One region of the Bradyrhizobium sp. CCBAU 51753 genome, then DNA from elsewhere that is predicted to be linked to it. Evidence: predicted binding sites of a transcription regulator. Region 1 holds the regulator's gene; the other holds the start of a gene.
The links. The regulator PhoB, encoded in region 1, activates phosphate uptake and scavenging genes when phosphate is short. The targets are predictions, from matches to a motif close to TGTCATNNANCTGTCAT.
Positions count from the first base shown of each region.

Region 1 (4,673 bases):
CGCCTTCTTCACCGCCTCGATGTCGCCATGCGGCACCTGGTCGAAGCCGTCCATCGGCGGGCCGAAGCCTTCGAGATATTTCGCCGAGCCGGTCGCCGCGAGCGTGCCCAGCGTGCGGCCGTGGAACGCGCCTTCGAAGGTGATGATGCGGTAGCGCTCGCCATGTCCCTTGGAGAAATGGTGGTGGCGCACCAGCTTGATCACGCCCTCCATCGCCTCGGCGCCGGAATTGCAGAAGAACACGTAGTCGGCAAAGCTCTGCTCGCAGAGCCGCGCCGCCAGCGCCTCGCCGTCCGGGCTCTTGAACAGGTTCGACATGTGCCAGAGCTTGGTCGCCTGCTCCTGCAGCGCCTTGACCAGATGCGGATGGGCATGGCCGAGCGCGTTCACCGCGACGCCCGAGGTGAAGTCGAGATAGCGGTCGCCGTTGGTTGCGATCAGCCAGGCGCCCTCGCCGCGCTCGAAGCCGAGATCGATCCGGGCAAAGACGGGGAGCAGGTGCGACGTGGCGCTGTTGGTCATGGCGATCACTGACGGGTTTGAGGCCGACAATTGCCGCGCGCCTTGACGCCAGCGCAGCAACGGCCAGCTTCGGAAAACAAAAACGTGCCGCCTTGCGGGCAGCACGTGCGGGGCATTCTATGCTGCGCCCGGTCCGTGTCAATCGCCACGAAGTGGCCTTCCTGCAATGCGAAACGCATGCAATCCGGAGTATTCCGGAGCAGTGGAAAAGCCTGATTGCAAGGCTTAAATGTTGGGAACATGTGGACGCGCTGCCGCGGACTCTTGCGCCAGAGTCACGCCATATTGTAGCGTTTGGCCTGTCGGGTACGACATCTCGTGCGGCAGTACTGGACCCTCTTAGTAGCCATTTGTTCTGCGTGAACGTTCGGGCGCAACAGCACGCCCGGCGAGGGCTAAGGGATTCTGACCGCGGGGATTTTGACAGATTTGGCTCGCAGCGCCGCTCCCATCACCGGCCGGCGCACCGCGAAAGGAAGAATGCGATGACGGTATTGACCTGGTCCGACGATCGCGTCGAGCAGCTGAAGAAGCTCTGGGAGAGTGGCCTCTCCGCCAGCCAGATCGCGGCGGAACTCGGCAATGTGACGCGAAACGCCGTGATCGGCAAAGTCCATCGGCTCGGCCTGTCCGGCCGCGCCAAGGCGCCCTCCACCGCCGCGCCGCGGCAGCGCAAGGCCCGTCCCGCCCAGCACATGATGCGGGTGGCGCGCCCGGTCTCGCGCGGCAACACCGCGCTGGCGCAGGCTTTCGAGGTCGAACTCGAGCCGGATCCGATCGCCTACGACAACGTGGTGCCGATGAGCCAGCGGCTGTCGCTGCTGGAGCTGAACGAGGCCACCTGCCATTGGCCGGTCGGCGATCCCTCGAGCCCGGAATTCTTCTTCTGCGGCGGCAAGGCGCTCACCGGCCTGCCCTATTGCGCGCACCACTCGCGCGTCGCTTACCAGCCCGCCGGCGATCGCCGCCGGCCGTCGAACAAGCCGCAGCTCAAATAGGCCGACGACGAAACCAGCGACGACGTCAAAAAAGAAATCCCCGCGAAGGCGGGGATTTTTTTGTTGCAGCGGTCGGACCGGGCCTTACGGCTGCGGCTCGGCCTTGGCAAAACGGTCGTCGAGGGCGTAGCCGGCGCCGCGCACGGTGCGGATCGGATCCTGCTCGCGGCCCGGATTGAGCAGCTTGCGCAGGCGGCCGATATGCACGTCAACGGTCCGCTCGTCGATATAGATGTCGCGGCCCCAGACGCTGTCGAGCAGCTGCTCGCGGCTGAACACGCGGCCGGGATGCTCGAGGAAGAATTCGAGCAGCCGATATTCGGTCGGGCCGAGATCGATCGGGCGGCCGGAGCGCGCAACGCGGCGCTTCTCTCGGTCGAGCTCGATGTCGCCATAGGTCAGCACGGTGGCGAGCCGCTCGGGGCTGGCGCGGCGCAGCAGGCCCTTCACCCGCGCCAGGAGCTCCGGCACCGAGAACGGCTTGACGATATAATCGTCGGCGCCGGTGGCCAGCCCACGCACCCGCTCGCTCTCCTCGCCGCGCGCGGTCAGCATGATGATCGGCAGCTGCTTGGTCTCGGGACGTGCCCGCAAGCGGCGGCAGAGCTCGATGCCGGACAGGCCCGGCAGCATCCAGTCGAGCACCACGAGATCGGGAACGCGCTCCTTGAGGCGGGTGTCGGCATCGTCGCCGCGCCCGACCGTTTCGACATCGTAGCCTTCCGCGTCGAGGTTGTAGCGCAACAGCGTTGTCAGCGCTTCCTCGTCTTCGACTACCAGAATGCGTGCGCTCATCGGTCTAAGTTCTCTCTATCTTGATCCGTTGCCCAGACGCAAAACCGAAACGCTCATCGTCCTGATGAGCACGATCTTGTCGGAAAACCGGTACCCACTTTTCCGGATCGTGCTTCAGTTACCCGGCACCGTGGTCGCAAAGTTGGTCATGTCGCCCTTCGGGCGCTTGTCGGTGATTTGCTGGCCCTCGATCATGTAGAACACGGTCTCGGCGATGTTGGTGGCGTGGTCGCCGATCCGCTCGATATTCTTGGCGCAGAACATCAGGTGGATGCAGAACGAGATGTTGCGCGGATCTTCCATCATGTAGGTGAGCAGCTCGCGGAACAGCGAGGTGCAGATCGCGTCGACCTCCTCGTCGCCCTTCCAGACGTTCATCGCCGCCGGCAAATCGTGCGCGGCGTAGGCGTCGAGCACCGACTTGACCTGCGACAGCACGAGGTCGGTCATGTGCTCGAGGCCGCGGATCAGCTTCAGCGGCTGGAAATCGCTCTCCAGCGCCGCGACGCGCTTGCCCATGTTCTTGGCGAGGTCGCCGATCCGCTCGAGGTCGGTGGCCACCCGCATCGCGCTGACGATCTCGCGCAGGTCGATCGCCATCGGCTGGCGCCGCGCGATCGTCAGCACCGCGCGCTCTTCGATGACGCGCTGCAGGCTGTCGATCTCGATGTCGGCGGCGACCACGCGCTTGCCGAGCGCGACGTCGCGGCGGATCAGCGCATCGACCGACTCGGTGATCATGCGCTCGACCAGGCCGCCCATCTCGGCGACCAGGCGGGTCAACTCCTGCAGGTCGCTGTCGAATGCCTTGGCGGTATGTTCAGAAGCCATCGCTTGTCTCCTTCGATCATAATCCCAAGAGGATCACGATCTCATGCCTTCATTTCAGCCTGATCTCGGCGGGAAACCATCCCCGCTTTTTTCCGATCAGGCGTTAGCCGAACCGACCGGTGATGTAGTCCTGGGTGCGCCGATCGCTCGGCGAGGTGAAGATCTTGTTGGTGTCGTCGAACTCGATCAACTCGCCGAGATACATGAAGGCGGTCTTGTCGGAGACGCGCGCCGCCTGCTGCATGTTGTGGGTCACGATCGCGATCGTGTAGTCCTCGGACAGTTCCTGGATCAGCTCCTCGACCTTGGCGGTCGAGATCGGATCGAGCGCCGAGCACGGCTCGTCGAACAGGATCACCTCGGGCCGCACCGCCACCGTGCGCGCGATGCACAGGCGCTGCTGCTGGCCGCCGGAGAGCGACAGGCCGGAGGCGTTCAGCTTGTCCTTGACCTCGTTCCACAGCGCGCCGCCGCGCAGCGCCTTCTCGACCCGGCCGTCCATCTCCGACTTCGAGATCTTCTCGTAAAGGCGGATGCCGAAGGCGATGTTCTCATAGATCGTCATCGGGAACGGCGTCGGCTTCTGGAACACCATGCCGACCCGCGCCCGCAGCAGGTTGAGGTCGAGCTTGGCGTCGAGGATGTTGGTCTGGTCCAGCATCAGCTGGCCGACCGCGCGCTGGCCCGGATAGAGATCATACATCCGGTTGAAGATGCGCAGCAAGGTCGACTTGCCGCAGCCCGACGGGCCGATGAACGCCGTGACGCGGTTGGTGCCGAGCGTCAGGTTGATGTTCTTCAGCGCGTGGTGCTCGCCATAATAGAAGTTGAGGTTGCGCGCCGTAACCTTCGGCGCGGCTTCCGGCAGCGGCGCCTGGGGAACGTGGCCGGCGGCGGTGGTCGAAATCGAAAGCTCGGTCATTTTGCGGCCCTTTCGGCACCAAGGATACGCGCGCCGATATTCAGCGCGAGCACGGTAAAGGTGATCAGCAGTGCGCCGCTCCAGGCCAACTCTTTCCAGTAGGCGTAGGGGCTTTGCACGAAGTTGTTGATGGTCACCGGCAGGTTGGCCATCGTCTTGTTCAGGCTCAGGCTGAAGAACTGGTTCGACAGCGCGGTGAACAGCAGCGGCGCGGTCTCGCCGGCGACGCGGGCGGTCGCCAGCAGCACGCCGGTGATCAGACCCGACCGGGCGGCACGGTAGGCGATCCGCTTGATCACCAGCGAGCGCGGCAGGCCGAGCGCGCTTGCCGCCTCGCGCAGCGGATTGGGCACCAGCAGCAGCATGTCCTCGGTGGTGCGCAGCACGACCGGGATGACGATGACGGCGAGCGCGAGCGCGCCGGCGATCGCCGAGAAGCCGCGCATCGGCACCACCACCGCGCCGTAGATGAACAGGCCGATGATGATCGAGGGGGCGCTGAGCAGGATGTCGTTGATGAAGCGGATCACCGAGGTCAGCTTGTCATGCTTGCCGTATTCGGCAAGGTAGGTGCCGGCGAACAGGCCGAGCGGCGCGCCGATGCC
Region 1 is NZ_CP030037.1:8,657,972-8,662,644, forward strand. Features, by position in the region: gene XH93_RS39810 (aspartate aminotransferase family protein) at 1-522, opposite strand, end outside; gene XH93_RS39815 (GcrA family cell cycle regulator) at 1,008-1,520, shown strand; gene phoB (phosphate regulon transcriptional regulator PhoB) at 1,605-2,315, opposite strand; gene phoU (phosphate signaling complex protein PhoU) at 2,430-3,146, opposite strand; gene pstB (phosphate ABC transporter ATP-binding protein PstB) at 3,250-4,068, opposite strand; gene pstA (phosphate ABC transporter permease PstA) at 4,065-4,673, opposite strand, start outside.

Region 2 (4,673 bases), 570 kb from region 1:
CATCTGTTTCCTGACCATGGGGATTCCCGTCGACCTCGTCATGTTCAAGGTTCATTCTGGGCTCACGGCAGGCGGGATTCAATTGCGAACAATTAAATGTGAGACCGCATAATTCATATTGCGCACAATCTAATTTTGCGCAATATGCTGGCCTTCGAATTCAACCCAGGGAGACCACCATGTCTGTGAACGTGCTCTACAAGACCAGCGCCAAGGCAACCGGCGGCCGCGACGGCCATGCGGCAACGCTCGACGGCGCGCTCGACGTCAAGCTGACGACCCCGAAGGAGCTGGGTGGCGGCGGCGGCGCCGGCAACAATCCGGAGCAGCTGTTCGCGGCCGGCTATGCCGCCTGCTTCATCGGCGCCATGAAGTTCGTGGCCTCGCAGGGCGGCCCCAAGGTTCCCGCCGACGCCTCGGTCACCTCCACGGTCGGCATCGGCCCGCGCTCGGCCGGCGGCTTCGGCCTCGCCGTCGAGCTCGCGGTCTCGCTGCCCGGCCTGCCCCGCACTGATGCCGAAGCGCTGGTCGAGAAGGCCCACCAGGTGTGCCCGTACTCGAACGCGACCCGCGGCAATGTCGACGTCAAGCTGACCGTCGTCTGATCGGTCGCCCTCATCCATCGCATTCCAGATGGTCCGCCGCCGCGCGTGGCGGACCATTGCTTTTCCGGGTCGGTTCGCGTGGCGAACGCACGCGCGGCCGATTGCATGGGCCTGCGCATCCCGGGGCATTGCTGCCCCGCCCGACAACCGTTAGCTCTGGGACCCTCTCATCCTCTCTGAGCGAAGGTTGCTTCCATGAATACCCCAGCGGCTGCGGGCGCGATGACCGGACTGCGCGTGATCGATCTGACGCGCGTGCTCGGCGGCCCCTATTGCACGCAGATCCTCGCCGACCACGGCGCCGACGTGATCAAGGTCGAGCCGCCCGCCGGCGACGAGGTGCGCGAGTGGGGCCCTCCGTTCCACGAGGAGGACGCGGCCTATTTCGTCGGCATCAACCGCAACAAGCGCTCGGTCGGCCTCGACCTCGCCTCCGAGGGCGGCCGCGCCGTCCTGCTGAAGATGCTCGAGACTGCCGACGTGCTGATCGAAAATTTCAAGCCCGGCACGCTCGACAAATGGGGCGTCGGCAACGACGTGCTGCGCGAAAAATTTCCCCGCCTCGTGCATTGCCGCATCTCCGGCTTCGGCGCCGACGGCCCGCGCGGCGGCAATCCCGGCTATGACGCGATCATCCAGGCGATGACCGGCATGATCGCGGCCACCGGCTCGGCGGAGAGCGGCCCGATGCGCATCGGCGTGCCGCTGGTCGACATCACCACCGGGCTCTATGCGGCGATCGGCATCCTGATGGCGCTGTCGGAGCGGCAGCGCTCCGGCCTCGGCCAGTTCCTCGAGACCACGCTGTACGAGACCGGCCTTGCGATCATGCATCCGCACACCGCGAACTATTTCATGCATGGCAAGCCGCCGTCGCTCACCGGCAACGAGCATCCCAACCTCGTGCCCTACGCGATCTTCCCGACCAAGACCGACAACATCTTCATCGGCGTCGGCAATGACGGCACCTTCCGCAAGCTCGCCAAGGAGATCGGCAAGCCCGAGCTCGGCACCGATCCGCGCTTTGCCCGCAACAAGGACCGCATCGCCAACCGCGATGCGCTGCGCGTCGAGCTCGCCGCGGTCTTCAGCCAGCACGAGGCCGAACCGCTGTGCAACCGCCTGCTCGCCGCCGGCCTGCCGGCCGGGCCGGTGCAGAAGATCGACCAGGCGCTGACCAACTCGCACACCCTCCACCGCGGCGACGTCATCGAGAAGGACTGGTACAAGGGCGTCGCCTCGCCGATCCGGCTCGACCGCACCAAGCCGAGCCTGCGCCGCACCCCGCCGAAATTCAGCCAGCACGCCGCCGAGGTGCTCGGCGAGTTCGGCTATTCGAGAGACGAGATCAACGCCCTGGTCGACAAGGGCGTAGTCTGCGGCCCCGAGCGCAAGCGCTGAGGCCTTAACCGGCAAAATCGTCAAATGCCGCACTGCGGCGTGAGCACGCCTGCGCGCCGCGGGCGGCTCCGGCCGCCTGCGGGTCTTCGCCTATTTTCCGGCTTCCATTTTGTTGCGCTTGCCGCTTTCGTTTTGGCCGCTTACACAAGTCATGTGAACGTCACAGGGCGCTGCTAGCGCAAGCGCACATTTTTGACGGCCGAGGGGAGGGATTATTGATGGCACTTCGACAATTTGGTGCGGCTGTTGCACTTGCTGCCACACTGGCGTTCGGCGCGTCGCCGGCGTTTGCGGTGACCGAGATTCAGTGGTGGCACGCGATGACTGGCGCCAACAACGACGTCATCGTCAAGCTGGCCAACGATTTCAACGCTGCACAATCCGACTACAAGGTGATCCCGACCTATAAGGGCGGCTACGCCGACACCATGAACGCCGGCATCGCCGCCTTCCGCGCCGGCAACGCGCCGCACATCATGCAGGTGTTCGAGGTCGGCACCGCGACCATGATGGCCGCCACCGGCGCCGTGAAGCCGGTCTACAAGCTGATGGCCGACGCCGGCGAGAAGTTCGATCCGAAGAACTATCTGCCCGCGATCACCGGCTATTACTCGACCTCGAAGGGCGAGATGCTGTCGTTCCCCTTCAACTCGTCGTCGACCGTGATGTGGGTCAATCTCGACGCGCTGAAGAAGGCCAACATCGCCGAGATCCCGAAGACCTGGCCGCAGGTGTTCGATGACGCCAAGAAACTGAAGGCGGCAGGCTACAATACCTGCGGCTTCTCCGGCTCCTGGGTGACCTGGGTCAATCTCGAGCAGCTCTCGGCCTGGCACAACGTACCGCTCGCCAGCAAGGCCAACGGCCTCGACGGCTTCGACACCGTGCTCGAGTTCAACGGCCCGCTGCAGCTCAAGCACCTCGAAAACCTGGTCGAGCTGCAGAAGGACAAGACCTACGATTATGCCGGCCGCACCAACACCGGCGAGGGCCGCTTCACCTCGGGCGAATGCCCGATCTACCTGACCTCGTCGGCGTTCTTCGGCAACGTCAAGGCGCAGGCCAAGTTCAACTTCACCGCGGCGCCGATGCCGTACTATCCGGACACCAAGGGCGCGCCGCAGAACTCGATCATCGGCGGCGCCTCGCTCTGGATCATGGGCGGCAAGTCGCCCGAGGAGTACAAGGGCGTGGCCAAATTCCTGACCTTCCTGTCGGACACCGACCGCCAGGTCTGGATCCACAAGGCCTCCGGCTATCTGCCGATCACCAAGGCGGCCTATGCCAAGGCCAAGGAAGAGGGCTTCTACAAGGAGCAGCCCTATCTCGAGACCCCGCTGCTGGAGCTCACCAACAAGGAGCCGACCGAGAACTCCCGCGGCCTGCGCCTCGGCAACATGGTGCAGCTGCGCGACATGTGGTCGGAGGAGATCGAGCAGGCGCTGGCCGGCAAGAAGACCGCCAAGCAGGCGCTGGACTCGGCCGTCGAGCGCGGCAACACGATGCTGCGGCAGTTTGAAAAGGCCGCCGTCCGCTGACATGATGGGTTAAAGCATGATCCGGAAAAGTGCGAAGCGGTTTTCCGAAAAGATCATGCTCAAGCTTTAGAACCATCCCGGCAGGCCGCATCCCGCGGCCTGCCAGTTTTCCAAGATCATGCAAAAGCAAGCGATCTTCCAATCAAAGCTGTTGCCTTACGCGCTGGTTGCCCCGCAACTCGCGATCGTGCTGATCTTTTTCTACTGGCCAGCCGTGCAGGCGGTGATCCAGTCCTACCTGCTGCAGGACGCCTTCGGCCTTTCGACGAGCTTTGTCTGGTTCGAGAACTATCTCGAGCTGTTCAAGGACCCGGCCTATTTCACCGCGATCGTCAGGACTTTCGTGTTCTCGTTCGCGATCGCCATCTCCTCGCTGTCCTTCGCGCTGCTGCTGGCCGTCATGGCCGACAAGCCGCTGCGCGGCTCGACGCTGTACCGCACACTGCTGATCTGGCCTTATGCGGTGGCGCCGCCGGTGGTCGGCGTGCTCTGGGTATTCATGCTGCATCCCTCGCTCGGCGTGCTGTCGCGCTATTTGCGCGCGCTCGGCGTCGACTGGAATCCGCTGCTCGACGGTGACCAAGCCGCGCTGCTGATCATCCTGGCCGCAGCCTGGAAGCAGATCTCCTACAACTTCCTGTTCTTCCTCGCCGGATTGCAGAGCATCCCGAAGAGCGTGATCGAGGCTGCCGCGATCGACGGCGCCCGTCCGATGCGGCGGTTCTGGACCGTGATCTTCCCGCTGCTGTCGCCGACCATCTTCTTCCTTTTGGTCGTCAACATCGTTTACGCCTTCTTCGACACCTTCGGCATCATCGACACGATGACCCGCGGCGGCCCCGGCAAGGCGACGGAAACGCTGGTCTACAAGGTCTATACCGACGGCCTGCTCGGCGGCAATCTCGGCTCCTCGGCGGCGCAGTCGGTGATCCTGATGGTCATCGTCATCATGCTGACGGCGATCCAGTTCCGCTTCGTCGAACGCAAGGTGACCTACTGATGGTCGAGGAAGAGGGCTTTCAGCGCTATCTGGCTCACGTGATCCTGTGGATCGGGATCGCGATCGTCGCCTTCCCGGTCTATCTCGCGCTGGTCGCCTCGACCCAGGACAACGCGGTCATCGCCAACG
Region 2 is NZ_CP030037.1:109,418-114,090, forward strand. Features, by position in the region: gene XH93_RS00465 (MarR family winged helix-turn-helix transcriptional regulator) at 1-18, opposite strand, end outside; gene XH93_RS00470 (organic hydroperoxide resistance protein) at 180-605, shown strand; gene XH93_RS00475 (CaiB/BaiF CoA-transferase family protein) at 801-2,006, shown strand; gene ugpB (sn-glycerol-3-phosphate ABC transporter substrate-binding protein UgpB) at 2,225-3,544, shown strand; gene ugpA (sn-glycerol-3-phosphate ABC transporter permease UgpA) at 3,663-4,544, shown strand; gene ugpE (sn-glycerol-3-phosphate ABC transporter permease UgpE) at 4,544-4,673, shown strand, end outside.
Region 2: a site for PhoB is predicted at 2,154-2,170, ahead of ugpB (sn-glycerol-3-phosphate ABC transporter substrate-binding protein UgpB). Genes of this name have one in related genera too.